One region of the Vibrio sp. 378 genome, then DNA from elsewhere that is predicted to be linked to it. Evidence: predicted binding sites of a transcription regulator. Region 1 holds the regulator's gene; each other region holds the start of a gene.
The links. The regulator PurR, encoded in region 1, represses purine synthesis genes. The targets are predictions, from matches to a motif close to TNANGNAAACGTTTNCNTNA.
Positions count from the first base shown of each region.

Region 1 (5,944 bases):
CTTCGTTGTTCTATTCTCTTTTGTTGGCATTTTTCTTGTTGCCTTCCAACCTGTTTCAACCAAGCTTCTTATGCCGTTAGAGCGAGAGCATAAAGCCTTTTTGCCAGTTTCTGGCACCATCGACTACGTGATGGTTTTAGGGAATGGTCATGTTATCGATGACGAAATTCCACCCACCTCGCAGTTAAGCCGTGCAGCATTAATGCGCTTAACTGAGGGCATTCGTATTTTAAGAATGTATCCAGGCGCGAAATTAATCTTATCCGGCTATGCTGGCGGTTCTGAAATTAGCCACGCGCGAATGATGGCGAACGTTGCCCTTGCGTTGGGAGTCGCGAAATCCGATATCATTTTATTAGAAGATGCGAAAGATACGTGGGAAGAGGCGCGTCAAGCGGCTGCATTCGTTCAACAAAAGGAGATTGTGTTAGTCACTTCTGCGAGTCACATGAGCCGTGCATTGTATGAGTTCAACGCAGCAGGCATTAAACCAATCCCAGCCCCGACCAACTTCTTAGCTATTAGCGAGATAAGTCAACCTTGGGATAAATACTCACCTAAAGCGCGTTACTTAGAACAAACAGAGCTTTATTGGCATGAGTACTTGGGCAGTATTTGGCAAAGGTTGCGTGATACTGTCGGCCAAACACCAATGGTTGAAGCAAACTAGTATTATCTTGAAGCCACAAAAAAGGAGAGCCGAAGCTCTCCTTTTCTTTTTACGATTGAGTTATGTTCAAACTAGTCACCAGCAAACATATAGCCTTCGCCGTGCACCGTTACAAAAATCTGTGGGTTCTTAGGATCGAACTCCATTTTTGCGCGCATACGTCGAATAAGAACATCAATGGTGCGGTCATTCGGCGCATCCACTCGATGGCTGATCATGTTCAAAATACGCTCACGACTTAACACCTGGTTAGGGTAAGACGATAATGCCACCAAAAGTTCATACTCTGCTTTAGTTAGTTTTACTGGCTCACCGTTGCGGCTAAGTGCGCGACGTTGAATGTCGAATGTCCACTCCCCAAAGCGCACAATGTGCTCTTCACTGGTTTCATTCGCTTTCGAGCTGCCACTGCGCGCTGCTGAAATACGCCACAGCAAGTTTTTAACGCGAACTAACAGCTCTCTCAGTTCAAAAGGTTTTGTCACATAATCGTCAGCACCCATTTCTAGGCCTACGATTTTATCAATGCTATCCGTGCGTCCTGTTACTAATATGATACCAATATCCGATTGGCTACGTAACTCACGAGTAAGCATCAGGCCGTCTTCACCAGGCAGGTTAATATCCAGCATGATCAGGTCTACATCGCCCGCTTGCAAAACTTCACGCATTTCTGCGCCACTCTCTGCTTCGCTGACTTGGTAGCCCTCATTTTGGAAATATCCCGCAAGCTTACTACGAGTTACAACATCATCTTCTACGACTAATACGTGATAGCTCATTTACACCACTTTTCTGTCTTCTTATTATCCAAGACGTATTCTATTCATAACTAGTAACATTTCTAGTCATAGATACATTAAAACGCAAGATTTAGCGTTTTTATTGATTCAAAACAAGCTTGCCCATTGCTATTAATAAGCGGTCATTTTTGACCATAAAACATAACAATTATAGTTACTGCTATTCATTTTAATTGATTACACTTAGGGGATATCCCTAATTGACTTTGTGATGCATGACTTGAAGCATCATTCAGGAGCCCAAAATGCAAGAAGTGAAAGCTTTTAATGAAAAACGCGCTGAAATTTACTGGTGGTTTTCGAGCTTGTTCGCAAAAGAACTAACAGAGAAAGAATTGGAAGCCTATCACAGTGTTGAAATTCGCAGTTTTCTCGCAGGTTTAGGTGAAAATGAGTCGCTAAAACCAGCCGTTGATAGCCTAGTTGATGCATTGAATCGGTTACAAGATCGTGAAGATGCACAACTAGAGCTTGCAGCTGACTTTTGTGAACTGTTTTTGAAGACAGAAAAATACGGCGCTCTTCCTTACGCATCCATGTACATTGGTGAATCAGGTTTACTGAATGACAAGCCAGCTGAGGAAATGGAAAAGTTGATGGCTGAATTTGGCGTTCAAGTAGACGAAAACCTAAAGGAACCTGCGGATCACTTAGCCGTTGAGCTCGACTTTCTCGGGAACATGATTATCCGCTCAAACGAGCTTGAACAAGAAAAACACATGGAAGAAGCCTTCGTTAAACAAAACGACTTTATCCAGCAACAATTGATGTCTTGGTTACCTCAGTTTTCAGACAAATGTAAAAAATTCGATGAATTTGGATTTTACTCAAGTGTCGCGAAACTATTAGTTGCATTTTGTAAACTAGACAGCGCCTACCTTCTTGGTGAATAATTGCCGCCTATTTTTAGGGAGCCTGCCTATCGGGCTTCCTGTGTGCCTGAAAGTGACCGATTGTAAGTAACTTGGGTATAATATTCGTTTGCCTTAACTTAGCGCAAAGACGCTTGGTTATTTAGCAGTCAAAATGTGACTTCAAATACACAAATCTCTTGCTGAAAACATTGCTAGTCAGTCCACATAGGGCTAAAATGTGAGCGCAAACGATTAAATATGATTTATATGTAAACCGCTGAAATATAGCGGTTTTTGTGTTTTCTTAACAGGTTGATGGCAATTTCTCATCAGATAGAAAAAGATAAAATTCATCGACCGATGCTGCTACGCACCCTTTTGTCGCACTTGGATCAACCGCTGCCGAGACACTTAGCGCCAATTTTAGATTGCTAGGTGTGAAACCATTAGAGCATCAGGTACATCCAATACGACATATTTCAGTAGCTCGATACAGGACACCATTTATGGCCACGATAAAAGACGTTGCTCGCTTAGCCGGCGTTTCCACTACGACAGTTTCGCACGTTATCAATAAAACGCGTTTCGTTGCAGAAGCAACGCAAGAAAAAGTAATGAAAGCCGTTGACGAGCTGAATTACGCGCCAAGTGCCGTTGCACGCAGCCTAAAATGCAACTCAACTCGTACGATTGGCATGTTAGTAACTCAATCAACTAACCTATTTTTCTCAGAAGTGATTGATGGCGTTGAGAGCTACTGTTACCGCCAAGGCTATACTCTGATTTTATGTAACACAGGCGGGATTTACGAAAAACAACGCGATTACATTCGTATGCTGGCTGAAAAGCGCGTTGATGGCATCCTAGTGATGTGTTCTGACTTAACCGAAGAACTAAAAGAGATGCTTGACCGTCATGCGGACATTCCTAAAGTGGTCATGGATTGGGGCCCAGAGAGCTCACAAGCAGACAAGATCATGGATAACTCAGAAGAAGGTGGCTACATTGCAACCAAACATCTGATTGACAATGGTCATACGGATATCGCTTGTCTAAGCGGTCATTTTGAAAAGCTTGCTTGCCAAGAGCGCATTGCAGGTTTCCGTCGCGCAATGAGCGAAGCGAACCTAGCTGTAAATGAAGACTGGATCCTTGAAGGTAACTTTGAATGTGATACGGCCGTATTAGTTGCAGATAAAATTACCGCAATGGACAAGCGCCCGACGGCGGTATTCTGTTTTAACGACACAATGGCTCTAGGCCTAATGAGCCGCTTGCAACAAAACGGGATCAAAATTCCTGAAGATATTTCAGTGATCGGCTACGACAACATCGAGCTTGCGGAATACTTCTCTCCACCGCTAACGACTATCCACCAACCTAAACGTCGTGTTGGTAAAAATGCATTCGAAATTCTACTTGAGCGTATCAAAGATAAAGAACACGAAAAACGAATTTTCGAAATGCAACCTGAGCTTGTAATTCGAAATACTGTGAAAAAAATGAACTAAATTTCACTGTATTTAACCGTGTTAAATAAGCGCTCTACAGGGGCGCTTATTTTTTTGGAAAAATTAAGCATTCTCTAATACTTCACACCACTCTAATAACAATTGACTAACGTTAACTCCCTGTTTTATATAAATGTAATATATATTAAGAACTCCTTTTCAAAGGCCAATTTGCACCTTTCCATATGCAAAATAGAGCATTCAATCTATCATTTTTATTGAACCGAAATCACACTTTTAACGCTAAACCGTGATGTTAATTCAATATAAGAAGTATGCTCATTGTGTCACGCACAGGGCAAACCATTCGAAAGAGTGGGACGCAAAGCCTCCGGCCTGAACCATATTACGATATGGAAGGTAGCGGGGTTACCGATGGCAAGTGTGTAAGCAATGACTTTACTCTGTAATGACATTGTTTTTACGCATGTTTGCTACTCTCTCGGACCTGACTTTTGGTGGCGTAATATTAATTACACCGAGATAACAAAACATGGATAAACCGATACTCAAAGACTCTATGAAGCTATTTGAGGCACTTGGTAATATCAAGTCGCGCTCAATGTTTGGTGGCTTCGGACTATTCGCTGATGAAACAATGTTTGCACTAGTGGTAAACAATCAGCTTCATATCAGAGCAGACCAAAAAACTTCATCTGACTTCGAGAAACAAGGGCTAAAGCCTTACGTTTATAAAAAACGTGGCTTCCCAGTCGTTACAAAGTACTACGCTATTTCCAGCGATTTATGGGAATCAAGCGAACGCTTAATCGAAGTAGCGAATCAATCATTGAAAAAGGCAAAGCTTGAGAAAGAACAGCAAGCAAGTACAAAGCCTAACCGTTTGAAAGATTTGCCTAACTTACGACTGGCTACCGAGCGCATGCTAAAAAAAGCCGGCATCGAATCCGTAGAGAAGCTTGAAGAGGAAGGTGCGCTTAACGCCTATAAAGCGATAAGAGATACGCACTCTGCAACCGTCAACATTGAGTTGCTATGGGCACTAGAAGGTGCTATCAACGGCACTCATTGGAGTGTGGTACCTCAAGCTCGCCGAGATGAGTTGATGAACGGCCTCCAATAAAAGTCGACCTAAAAACTATCTTGTAAAACCGCAGTCTAATCTGCGGTTTTTTTGTGAAATTTTTTCGGTTTTCCTACTGTCTTATTACATATATCCCAAATTGGAATCAAAATTATGAATAAGAAACTGATATTAGGTCTCATCCTACTAGCGGCTATCGTCTTTTTAGGTATTAACTTTGGCCAGTATTTAACCTTAGAGAATGCAAAAGCCCAACAAGAAGCACTAACTACATACCTCGATCAGAATTTTGTATTCTCGGCTGCGATTTACTTTTTTACCTACATTGCAATTACCGCTTTTTCTATCCCAGGAGCGGCAGTAGTCACCTTACTTGGTGCAGCCTTATTTGGTTTTTGGACAAGCTTGCTACTGGTTTCTTTCGCTAGCACTATGGGGGCAACACTGGCCTTCTTGAGCAGCCGATACTTATTGCGTGACTGGGTACAAAACAAATTCGGAAATAAACTCAACGCAATTAATCAAGGTGTCGAAAAAGACGGAGCTTTTTATCTATTTTCCTTGCGCCTAATCCCTGTATTCCCTTTCTTTCTAATCAACTTACTGATGGGCTTAACACCGATGTCTGTAGGTCGATTTTATCTCACTAGCCAAATAGGTATGCTGCCAGGCACAGCCGTATATCTGAATGCAGGTACTCAATTAGCAACAATTGAAAGCCTATCGGGCATTGTTTCACCCGCAGTATTAGCGTCTTTTGCGCTATTGGGACTATTTCCAATCATCACTAAATGGGTTATGAATAAAGTAAGGCCGACACCAAGTCAGCAAAACTCGTAATTGGTGAAGTGGGTATTTTGATGAAAATATTTATCGCTAAAAACCCAGCAGAAGCACACATTGTATGTGAGCTGCTTAAAGTGGAACAAATTTACTGTGAAGTTCGTGGAGAAGGTATTTTCGGCTTAAAAGGAGAACTGCCGTTTGGTGATGATACCGATCCTTATGTGTGGCTTTTTGACACTGCACAAAAGATGAAAGCTGAAGAAATAGTAAAAGCA
Region 1 is NZ_JAWOUO010000004.1:94,430-100,373, reverse strand. Features, by position in the region: gene elyC (envelope biogenesis factor ElyC) at 1-670, shown strand, start outside; gene torR (two-component system response regulator TorR) at 742-1,452, opposite strand; gene torD (molecular chaperone TorD) at 1,719-2,366, shown strand; gene purR (HTH-type transcriptional repressor PurR) at 2,834-3,838, shown strand; cyclic di-GMP riboswitch class I at 4,126-4,215, shown strand; gene R7Q48_RS09210 (TfoX/Sxy family DNA transformation protein) at 4,332-4,922, shown strand; gene R7Q48_RS09205 (TVP38/TMEM64 family protein) at 5,037-5,723, shown strand; gene R7Q48_RS09200 (DUF2007 domain-containing protein) at 5,744-5,944, shown strand, end outside.

Region 2 (5,944 bases), on a different contig from region 1:
GGATTTGTGCCAATGCTGCCAATATTTGCTCGCGATCCATCGCTTGGAAGCTCAGTTTCATGTCGCCTTCTGGTTGGCCATCCAAGCTAAATGCGTAGTTTAGCTGTGTGCTTGGCGTGGGAGCGAAGATTGAGTTGTGAATCGAGACGTCGAAACTTTCTTGAGGCACTTTGTTTGGATTCGCACTGCCAGAAGACGAACCTCCGCCACAGCCGTAAAGAGCCAGAGTTGCTGCTGCGATAAGCGTCATTTTGTTTAGCATGGTTTACATTCCTGATTGATAAGGCCGCTTCATGTTGGGCCGTTGCTTGAATGCGAGCATGCTAAGTTCAGTGAGAGAAAAAGGGCAAAAAACAAAAGATAACAGGGGTTAATGAAAGCTTAATTTTATATTTAGGTCTTTGTTTTATTTGGGGTTATTTCGTTGGCTACGTTAGTGCAATACTCGTTAATGAGCGCTTTCCATCGGCTTATGATTTCTTGATCGGTCACACTAACATGCAACGTTTTCCACGGTTGGAGGCAAGTCTCTTTTGATTCAGATTGAGAAAGACGCTCAAACAAGGTTTCGGAAGGTAAAACGCGCAGCAGCGCCACCAGTGATTCCATGTAGTTGAGACGGAACTGTTCAAGTTTGTTCTGCTTATAAGCAATGTGAGACACAAAGGTATAAATCAGTGCGTTTTGGATACGTGAGTCGCCATCTGGTGTCGTTAACAGAGCTTTTGCCCTGTCTAAGTTACCTAATTTGAAATGCAATAGACCTAACCAGAGGCTCAGCTCATCTGGCAAAACATCAAACGACGATTGTACTTGAGTTAAATACGCTTCCAGCTTTTGATGTTCGTGCTCGTATAAGGCGAGATGTCTTGCCGTTGTTATAGCCGCAAACTCATCAGATTGTCTGAGAGGTTGGCTAGAAAAGGCATTCTCGAATAACATTTTTTTGTGAATATTCGAAAGCTGCCACGAACTTGCCGAAGGTGCAGGCAGATTGAAGTATTGCGCGACATCCGAATGCATTTGGAAAATATCCGATTGTAAGTCAGATAAACGCAGTGTGTACTCATTGCGAAACGCCAACTTGCCCGTCGCAGGATAAATAAGGTTCATCTGCGCTTTCAAGATGCCCTGTTTTGTGCCGTCTTTTAACTCGATATTGAGCTCGTAGTCGCTGGTCTGCATGTTTCGTGCGCCAGGGAAATATGGCGTATGACCGATAGGATCAAGAAAGTAACTGGGAGCATCTTGGTTGGCGATGTCGGTGTATGGATATTCGACCTGTTGTTGCAGCAAGATGGCTTTGACCAGTATGCGGTATTTTCGCGCCTGAGAGCCGATTGAATCGACACGGTTGAGTAGTAGCTCGACTTTGGGAATCAGTAGTTGATGACGCGTTTGTTGTGTTGAGATTTCTTGGCGTTGCCATAACAAGCTTGCGAGCGTCATGCTACATACCGCAAGTATGGCACATAAGCTGTAAGCGAAAATCAGCTTGAAGTTCTTATTACTCGCCACCTGGGTTGAGATAACGCGCCGATGGTTTTTCGCTGGTGGCACTAAACGAATATTGGCAGGGTTAAGAAAGTAGCCTTTGCGGGGGTAAGTGACTAAAAGCTTAGCGGCATCGTATTCGGGTAAGTACTGCTGTAGCAGTGCACGTAAGGTGCTAATGCGGTTCGTGAGCACATTCTTAGAGATGAACTTGCTCTGCCAAATGGTTTCAATAATGGTGTCAGCAGAGAGTGGGTGGCCAACGCTTGTTAACAGCAGTTCTAATAATTCAACGGTGCGAGGTTCAAGATCAATCGCGATAGCATCTTGATGAAGGCTCTGTGTCTTCGGGTTATAGATCAGCTCTCCAATCGCAATACAACTGTGAGTCTGTTTAGCTTGTTGCAGAAAGTCGCGCATACCGTACCGATCTATTTGGAAATCGCGAAGTATTATATAGCGATTGGAGCGCGAAATCTTATAAATCGCGCTTCAATCATTATCAAAAATTTATGAACCGTAGGTCACGGAATAGCGGTGCGGTTTGTGGTTCATCGCTAACACGACATTGAGTGCAAACGCCCCCAAAATTGAAAGGCCAATCACTTCTGGTGTGACAAAGAAGAATGAAGCAAACAGGATACATGCATCGATTGCCATTTGGCTTTTGCCAACTGAAATGCCAAATTTGTCTTGGATAAACAAACACAGCACGTTAAAGCCACCTAAGCTGGAGCGATGTCTGAATAGGATCAGCATACCGAGCCCCATTAAAAGCCCGCCTGCGACGGCGCAATAAACTTCATTTACCGATTCGAGCGAGATTAGCAAATAAAGATGATCGGCAAAGATAGAAACCAACGCGCCAGAAATGGCACTATTAATGGCGAAATGACGGCCGAAGCGTTTCCATGCTAGTAAGTAAAAAGGACTGTTTGCTAAAAAGTACAGCACACCAAAGGTAAAAGGTGTAAATTGGCTAATAAGCAGAGCCAATCCAGTCGTGCCTCCCGTTAGAAGGTTCGCGGATTGGAGAAAGAAAACGCCTTGAGCTACTAAAAAGGTACCCGTGAGAATCGCTATCCAGTCTTCTTTTAATGAGTGTTTTTCCATCAATGTTGCAGTCATTAGTGATAAATAAGGCGTGCATAGTAGTAAAAAGATGATCTTTTCGGTAGCTAGAGGGTAAAATTTACGGTAAACCTATGTAATTGCTGTTTTACAGGGTGTAAAGCACAAATTTGACAGGCAATAGATTGTCGTTATGCGATTGCAATGCTGGCATGATAAACATTGCTTGTCATCATGAAAAAACTGCATGAGAAAAATTGTAAATTTCTCTTTATGACCTAAATCAAATTATGTAGAATGCGCGCCATTAGGGTGACGAAAACGTTTGCGTCGGGTCATTCAACAGTTTTTTTGCAACTTTCAGTACTAATCTGAGTCAGGAGATACAGATGCTTAAGCGTGATATGAACATCGCAGATTACGATGCGGAACTGTTCGCAGCTATCCAGGAAGAAACTCTTCGCCAGGAAGAACACATTGAACTTATCGCTTCTGAAAACTACACAAGCCCACGTGTAATGGAAGCGCAAGGTTCTCAGCTAACGAACAAATACGCTGAAGGCTACCCAGGTAAGCGTTACTACGGCGGTTGTGAGTACGTAGATAAAGCTGAAGCACTAGCAATTGAGCGTGCATGCCAACTATTTGGTTGTGAGTACGCTAACGTACAGCCTCACTCAGGTTCTCAAGCAAACAGCGCAGTTTACATGGCGCTTCTTAACCCTGGCGATACAGTTTTAGGCATGAGCCTAGCGCACGGTGGTCACCTAACTCACGGTTCACCAGTAAACTTCTCTGGTAAGCACTACAACGTTATCCCTTACGGTATCGATGAAGCTGGTCAAATCAACTACGACGAGATGGAACAGCTAGCACTTGAACACAAACCTAAGATGATCATCGGTGGTTTCTCTGCTTACTCGCAAATCGTTGATTGGAAACGCATGCGTGAAATCGCTGACAAAGCAGGTGCTTACTTATTTGTTGATATGGCGCACGTAGCTGGTCTTATCGCTGCCGGTGAATACCCAACACCAGTACCGCATGCTCACGTGGTAACAACAACGACGCACAAAACACTAGCAGGTCCTCGCGGTGGTCTTATCTTGTCAAATGCTGGCGAAGATATGTACAAGAAATTGAACTCAGCAGTGTTCCCTGGTGGTCAAGGTGGCCCTCTAATGCACGTTATCGCTGGTAAAGCAGTAGCGTTCAAAGAAGCGATGGAGCCAGAGTTCAAAGCTTATCAAGCTCGCGTAGTGAAAAACGCAAAAGCAATGGTTGGTCAGTTCCAAGAGCGTGGCTACAAAATCGTATCTAACGGTACAGAAAACCACTTGTTCCTTGTTGACCTAATCGACAAAGATATCACTGGTAAAGACGCAGACGCGGCACTAGGTGCAGCAAACATCACTGTAAACAAGAACTCAGTACCAAATGACCCACGCAGCCCATTCGTAACGTCTGGTATTCGTGTAGGTACGCCAGCGATCACTCGCCGTGGCTTCACTGAAGAAGATGCAAAAGAGCTAGCAAACTGGATGTGTGACGTTCTAGATAACATCGGCAACGAAGAAGTTATCGAAGCGACAAAACAGAAAGTGCTAGAAATTTGTAAGCGTCTACCGGTTTATGCCTAACTGTTCTTCATAGAATGAGTCGACTTCGGTGTCGAACATACTCATTTGCTCGCGCAAACTCCGTGTGTTCTCCTAGAACTCGACTCGTCTATTTTGAACATTGATATACTAAAGGTCCTCATTTGAGGGCCTTTTTGTTTGTCTGGCGTTTGGAATGAGATATAGCGAGAGAGTGTGATAAGGGGATGGCTACCAACACTGTCCCTTTTCAATATACCCAAACCACGTCATTCCGACGAGCCGAGGCGAGATCAGGAATCTTGTTGAGGCACACTCTTTTACTCAGAGTTTCCCTAAAAATCCTCAGTATTCTGAAAACAGATTCTGAATCACGTTCGTACCTCGCTGTTCAGAATGACGGTGGTAGAATGGCTTTTTATCATCATTTGCCAGATACAAAAAAGGTTGGCACTGAGCCAACCTTTTCTCTTCAAAACAAGCTTTTCAAAACAAGCGAGAGCTTATTTAATCTCGATACCTTGAGCTTGCATATCGGCATGGTAAGAAGAGCGCACAAATGGACCACACGCTGCATGCGTGAAGCCAAGTTCTAGTGCAACTTCTTTTAGCTCGTCAAACTCTGATGGTGGAACGTAACGTTCTACTGGCAAGTGGTGACGGCTTGGCGCTAAATACTGGCCTAGAGTCAGCATCGTTACGCCGTGTGCGCGTAGATCTTTCAGTACTTCGATGATTTCTTCTTTGGTTTCACCAAGGCCCATCATCAAACCAGACTTGGTCGGTACATCTGGATGCTGCTCTTTGAACTTCTTAAGGAGCTCAAGTGACCATTTGTAGTTCGCACCTGGGCGAGCTTTACGGTAAAGACGTGGCGCGGTTTCTAAGTTGTGGTTGAAGACATCTGGCGGATTGTCTTTCATTAGATCAAGCGCTACATCCATGCGACCACGGAAGTCAGGAACCAGTGTTTCAATCTTAATATGCGGGTTTAACGCACGGATCTCGCGGTTACAATCGGCAAAGTGTTGTGCACCGCCGTCACGCAGATCGTCACGGTCAACAGAAGTGATTACTACGTATTTCAGCTTCATATCGGCAATGGTTTTCGCCAGTTTTTGAGGCTCTTCTGCTTCCGGTGGTAATGGGCGGCCATGAGCAACGTCACAGAAAGGACAACGACGAGTACAAATAGCACCTAAGATCATGAAGGTTGCTGTACCGTGGTTAAAACATTCCGCTAGGTTCGGGCAAGATGCTTCTTCACATACGGAGTGAAGTTTATTCTTACGCATCGCCGCTTTGATGTCTTGAATTCGTTGGCTGTCGGCTGGTAGCTTGATCTTCATCCAATCAGGCTTACGTAGCACTTCTTTCTGCTCTGTAGGCATGTTCTTTACGGGAATCAATGCCATTTTATCGGCGTCACGATATTTAACGCCTTTTTCCATCTGGATTGGTTTGCTCATGCTTTATTACCTTGAGAAGGTGCTTCTGTGCTGAATTCTACTTGCTCATAATCGAGCAAAGTAACGAGTTCTTCTATTAATTGTTTTTCTACGGCTTCTACATTGTCTGGGCCGCCAAATTGGCTGACCTGAACCATTTCCATACCTTCATAACCACAAGGGTTAATACGCAGAAACGGTGTTAAATCCATATTTACGTTCAAGGCTAAACCATGAAACGAGCATCCTTTACGAATGCGTAAACCGAGAGAGCATATTTTCTTACCGGCAACGTAGACACCTGGTGCGTCAGGTCGTGCGGCTGAGTCAATA
Region 2 is NZ_JAWOUO010000005.1:239,076-245,019, reverse strand. Features, by position in the region: gene R7Q48_RS11705 (hypothetical protein) at 1-262, opposite strand, end outside; gene R7Q48_RS11700 (transcriptional regulator) at 394-1,914, opposite strand; gene R7Q48_RS11695 (YitT family protein) at 2,005-2,607, opposite strand; gene glyA (serine hydroxymethyltransferase) at 2,955-4,205, shown strand; gene lipA (lipoyl synthase) at 4,667-5,632, opposite strand; gene lipB (lipoyl(octanoyl) transferase LipB) at 5,629-5,944, opposite strand, start outside.
Region 2: the regulator PurR is predicted to act here: its motif matches at 2,879-2,898, upstream of glyA (serine hydroxymethyltransferase).

Region 3 (5,944 bases), on a different contig from region 1:
GGATTTGCTCTAATTTCTCTCCAACGTCAGACGTCGCTGCTTCTGCTCGCTGAGCTTGCGCCCTAGCTACCTGCGGCGATTCAGATAGCTTCTTATATTCTATACCTTGCATCATTAAGGTCTCGTCTCGACCTTGGTTATCAATGATGACGCGATCCACCAATACCGCTTTTAGCGTCGCACGTGTCCCTTCGATTTCTTCACCCAAACCGTACGTAGCTTGCTTACCTCGGTTAGCAATAACAGCAAGGCTGGTATTGGCATCACTGCTGGCAACCGCACCGACTAGCGTGAGGTTAAGGCGCGTCTTAGGGGCGTCTTTAACAATGGGCTGTTCTACAACTGCCGCTTTTTGCTCAGTGTATTTACCGAATAGGTTGGCATTCTGAAGGGCATTAAAATCTATCGCGTCGCCTTTATTGCTCGCGACAACGCCACTCGCCGATGGACGCCATTGCGGCACTTCCGACGATTGAGGTATGGCTAACCACACAATTTTGCCAAGTATCCATCCGGTTATCGCAATAAACAGACAGGTAAGCAACAAGCTAAGTTTGGCTTGAATGGTATAATGATTGGACTTGATCTGAGCCAGTAGCGGTCTGCTTGATAATCCTGCACTTAGCTCTAAACGTTTCACTGAATGGATTCCTTTATTCTAACGTCCGTCATTTAAGCTATAACGATAGCTATCGACTTTAAATTGCTAAATTTGCAATAAAATTATTACTCAACAAAGAGCAGTGAACTATATCACAAGTTGTCTTTCATACCTTTTTCTTATGCAGTTTTTGCCAACTCCCTTGAAAAAAATACGCCTTGACTCCATCTGTAGGTGAATAATCCATCACTCATTGCCGTATTCGGGCAGTGATTAGATAGCGTAGTGTTCTATGAGTTCCCTAAATGAAGCCGTTAGGCTAGATAAATGGCTATGGGCCGCAAGATTTTACAAAACCCGCTCCATCGCGCGTAACATGGTCGATGGCGGTAAAGTCCACTATAATGGCCAACGAAGCAAGCCGAGTAAAATCGTTGAAGTGGGCGCTGAAGTAAGACTTCGTCAAGGCAACGAAGAAAAAATCGTGATCATCGAACAAATCTCAGATCAACGCCGAGGCGCTCCCATCGCACAAACCTTATATCGCGAAACTAATGAAAGTATAGCGAAACGTGAGGAACACGCGACTCAACGTAAGCTTAATGCCCACAACCCAAGTCCGGAACGCCGCCCAGATAAAAAGCAGCGCCGAGACATCATTAAGTTCAAACACCAATAAAAGCCGGAATTACCAACGAGGAAAGCACTCCATGGCAAATAATGTTTTAAACCGCTACCTATTCGAAGATCTTTCAGTACGTGGCGAGTTGGTACAATTGGATGAAGCGTACCAACGTGTTATCTCCAGCAAGGAATATCCGGCAGCAATAGAGAAACTGCTGGGTGAGCTACTCGTTTCAACTACTCTTTTAACTGCCACTCTTAAGTTCGAAGGTTCGATCACCATCCAGCTACAAGGCGATGGTCCTGTGTCTCTTGCCGTTATCAACGGTGACCATAACCAACGTGTCCGTGGCGTAGCTCGCTGGGAAGGCGATATTGCCGATGACGCAAACATTCACGATCTAATGGGTAAGGGCTACCTTGTGATCACTATCGAACCGAAAAACGGCGAGCGTTACCAAGGTGTCGTTGGATTAGAAGGTGACACTTTAGCAGAAGTGCTAGAAGGCTACTTTGCAAACTCAGAGCAGTTAAAAACGCGCCTATGGATCCGCACTGGTGAGCATGAGGGCAAAGCACACGCAGCAGGTATGTTGATTCAAGTGATCCCTGACGGCACTGGCTCTCCAGATGATTTCGAACATCTAGAGCAGCTCACTGATACAGTAAAAGATGAAGAATTGTTTGGTTTAGAAGCGAACGAGTTATTGTATCGACTATATAACCAAGACAAAGTTCGTCTGTACGAGCCGCAACCTGTCGAGTTTCATTGTGGCTGTTCTCGTGAGCGTAGCGGTGCCGCAATCATCACCGTTGAGAAATCTGAAATTTATGACATTTTGGCAGAAGTTGGATCAGTTTCTTTACATTGTGATTACTGTGGCACAACTTATACGTTCGACGAATCTGAAGTCACTGAACTGTATGCACAAGCTTCTACGGACAAGAAAACCCTGCATTAATTTACATAGCTTATCAAGCACGTAATTTACCCTACAAAAGGCCAGCTTAATGCTGGCCTTTTTGTGATCAACCCCTCGTAATAACTAGCCTCAAGCGTAATAAAACAACTGCTTAATTTTAAACAATTAATAATGATTTTGCCCTAGCGCAAAGGATTGCGTGCACGATAGACTATTCCCACCAATATGTGACGGGTTACCTAAAACCTTATTGAAATCATGGGTAAATTTTGAGCTATCTCCCTGTTTTCTCCCCGCCCCGTTGCTAGCATGGTGAGCAGATTAAAATTAAAACATTCTTACAAAATCCCTACAAAATCCTTATAAGGAGCACCTATGACCGTTATGGAACATACTAAGGCTGCAACACTTGATCTAACCAAGCACGGACTGCATAACGTAAAAGAGGTTATTCGCAACCCAAGCTACGAAATGTTGTTTGAGGAAGAAACGCGTGAAGACCTAACCGGTTATGAGCGCGGCGTGGTTACTGAACTAGGTGCGGTTGCCGTTGACACTGGCATCTTTACTGGTCGCTCACCAAAAGATAAATACATCGTCAAAGACGCTACGACAGAAGAACATATGTGGTGGACGTCTGATCAAGTGAAAAATGATAACAAGCCAATCACTCCTGAAGTGTGGGACGAGCTAAAAGAACTGGTCACAAACCAGCTTTCTAACAAACGCTTGTTTGTTGTTGACGGTTACTGTGGTGCAAACCCAGATACACGTTTGAGCATTCGTGTTATCACAGAAGTCGCATGGCAAGCGCACTTCGTTAAAAACATGTTTATTCGCCCGACAGAAGAAGAGTTAGCGACATTTGAACCAGACTTCGTGGTAATGAATGGCGCAAAATGCACTAATCCAAAATGGGAAGAGCAAGGCCTGAACTCAGAAAACTTCACCGTATTTAACCTAACTGAGCGCATGCAACTTATCGGCGGTACTTGGTACGGCGGTGAAATGAAGAAAGGTATGTTCGCGATGATGAACTACTTCCTTCCACTAAAAGACATCGCATCAATGCACTGTAGCGCTAACATGGGCAAAGATGGCGATGTAGCGGTATTCTTCGGTCTATCTGGTACGGGTAAAACGACCCTGTCGACTGATCCTAAACGTGCGCTAATTGGTGATGATGAGCACGGCTGGGATGATGACGGTGTCTTCAACTTCGAAGGTGGTTGTTACGCAAAAACCATCAAACTTTCGAAAGAAGCGGAGCCGGACATCTACAATGCAATTCGTCGTGATGCACTGCTAGAAAACGTAACAGTACGTGGCGATGGCTCTATCGACTTTGATGATGGTTCGAAAACAGAAAACACACGTGTTTCTTACCCTATCTACCATATCGATAATATCGTTAAGCCAGTATCAAAAGGCGGTCACGCGAATAAAGTGATCTTCCTATCAGCCGATGCATTTGGCGTACTGCCTCCAGTATCTAAATTGACACCTGAGCAAACTAAGTACCACTTCCTGTCTGGCTTTACCGCCAAACTAGCGGGAACAGAGCGCGGTATTACTGAGCCAACACCAACTTTCTCTGCTTGTTTCGGCGCGGCGTTCCTAACGCTCCACCCAACAAAATACGCGGAAGTACTGGTAAAACGCATGGAAGCAGCGGGCGCTGAGGCTTACCTAGTGAATACTGGTTGGAACGGCACTGGCAAACGTATCTCTATTCAAGATACACGCGGAATTATTGATGCCATTCTTGATGGTTCGATTGAAGAAGCACCAACTAAGCACATTCCAATCTTCAACCTTGAAGTACCAACGTCACTACCAGGTGTGGATCCTAGCATTCTAGACCCTCGCGACACGTACGTTGACCCACTTCAGTGGGAAAGCAAAGCGAAAGATTTAGCAGAGCGCTTTATCAATAACTTTGATAAATACACAGACAACGCTGAAGGTAAATCCCTGGTTGCGGCTGGTCCTCAGATTGATTAAATCGAGTAACAGCGACGTCGCGTAAACGCAGTGAAAAGTTGGCATTAACTTATCACCTTTACGTAGGCCAAGTTACAAAAATTGCTTCAAGCCCCTCTTTTGAGGGGCTTTTTATTGAATACCACAGAATATTGATACAAGCTAAAGCCTATCTAGTTTTATTTCATAACACACGTAGGTTCTAGCAAAGATGAAAACAGCGCGTCGAGTTCTACTTCTGTTACTGGTTATCTTAGTTGCCATTCCAGCCGCTACGATTGCGCTGCTAACAACATCTTACGCGGACGCAACCTGGCGCTTGCTGTCAAACACCTTTTCTCTTCCCTTCCGGGCCGGAAGCGTGCGTTATGGCTTTCCCTATCACCTAACTTTACAACGCGTGAACACCAGCGGAGACGATGCGTCTTACATCGAGCAAGTCGATTTATGGATGAATCCCGATGTTTATCGCGATGGTAAATGGATCGTTGATAGTTTATTGATTGATGGTATGAGCTTGCAGTATGGCGCACCAAAGCTCCCACCTTTAGACAACGTTTTATTCCATCAAATCGCGCTCAAAAATATTGATTACGCCGACGAGCAGTTCTCTGCCAATGGCATTGACCTTCAAATTCAATCACCACAATGGAATGGTCAATTAATACCATATGGCGAAGTTCAACTTGCAGCTGACCAACTCTATTGGAATGGCGAAGCCTTTAATCAAGTCTTAGTCGATATAGACTACAAACCGCAAGACAGTACGCTTTATGGCACCTCTTTTAACTGGCGTAACAGTCAAATATCTGGGCAAGGGGAGCAGTATCCTCAAGGCTGGTCTTTAGTAAATGTGACCATCAACAAGCTGAAACTGAGTAATACGCAGCGCCAATCACTGCTTGCAAAACCTTGGCACGATCTACCATTTAACATTAATCATATTAATAGCTTAGATTTGCTTAACGCCGATATTGAATGGGGCGACTGGCACTGGCAGAACTTGGATCTTTCTGTGGAAAACGCCACACTGCCACTGTCTCTCTGGAAGACAAAAGCTCAAGTGTCATTGCAGGCGGATAGCGTTCGATTCCAGCAGCAAACCGCAATAGAGCCACGTTTGAGTGCCGCTATCGAGCCAGGAGTAATCCAGCTCAACGAGCTCAGCTTAGATTGGCAGCAAGGTCGAGTGCAAGTTTCTGGATTGTTCACGCCAACACAATGGAAGCTCAAAGAAGCCTCTATTCAAGGCCTCAAGTGGGCAACACAGCCAGAAGACAACCTAAATTGGTGGCACGCCGCCACCAGCGAGTTAGAGCATGTTGCAATCGAACGACTCGACATTGAGCGCAGCCAAATTATCCAGCTATCTCACGAACCTTATTGGCAACTTTCCGGTTTAAATATCGAAGGGCAACAGCTTGATATTAAACAGTCGGCTCAACGTTGGGGCCTTTGGCAAGGCGAATTGGAAGTCAGCGTTGTCAATGCCAGCTATGACCAAATACTCACGTCTCACGCAGCACTTGCCATGCAAAGCAAAGATGGCTTTTGGCAATTGACTCGCCTTTTTGCGCCACTCGAGCAAGGCTACGTAGAAGGCATCGGACAAATAGATTTGAGTACCCCGAGCCAACCTTGGGCGCTCAACGTCAATGCTGATGGTATTCCCTTATCGCTCTTCCACGATTATTTTTTACCCGACACACTGGCTATTGATGGTTTTTCCGATCTCAGCCTCGATCTACAAGGGTTGTCAGGTGATCGCAACATGCTGGCCTACAGCTTGTCGGGTGAAGTGGAAGCCAACCTC
Region 3 is NZ_JAWOUO010000012.1:99,551-105,494, reverse strand. Features, by position in the region: gene gspC (type II secretion system protein GspC) at 1-640, opposite strand, end outside; gene hslR (ribosome-associated heat shock protein Hsp15) at 894-1,280, shown strand; gene hslO (Hsp33 family molecular chaperone HslO) at 1,312-2,187, shown strand; gene pckA (phosphoenolpyruvate carboxykinase (ATP)) at 2,524-4,152, shown strand; gene R7Q48_RS19255 (AsmA family protein) at 4,343-5,944, shown strand, end outside.
Region 3: the regulator PurR is predicted to act here: its motif matches at 2,332-2,351, upstream of pckA (phosphoenolpyruvate carboxykinase (ATP)).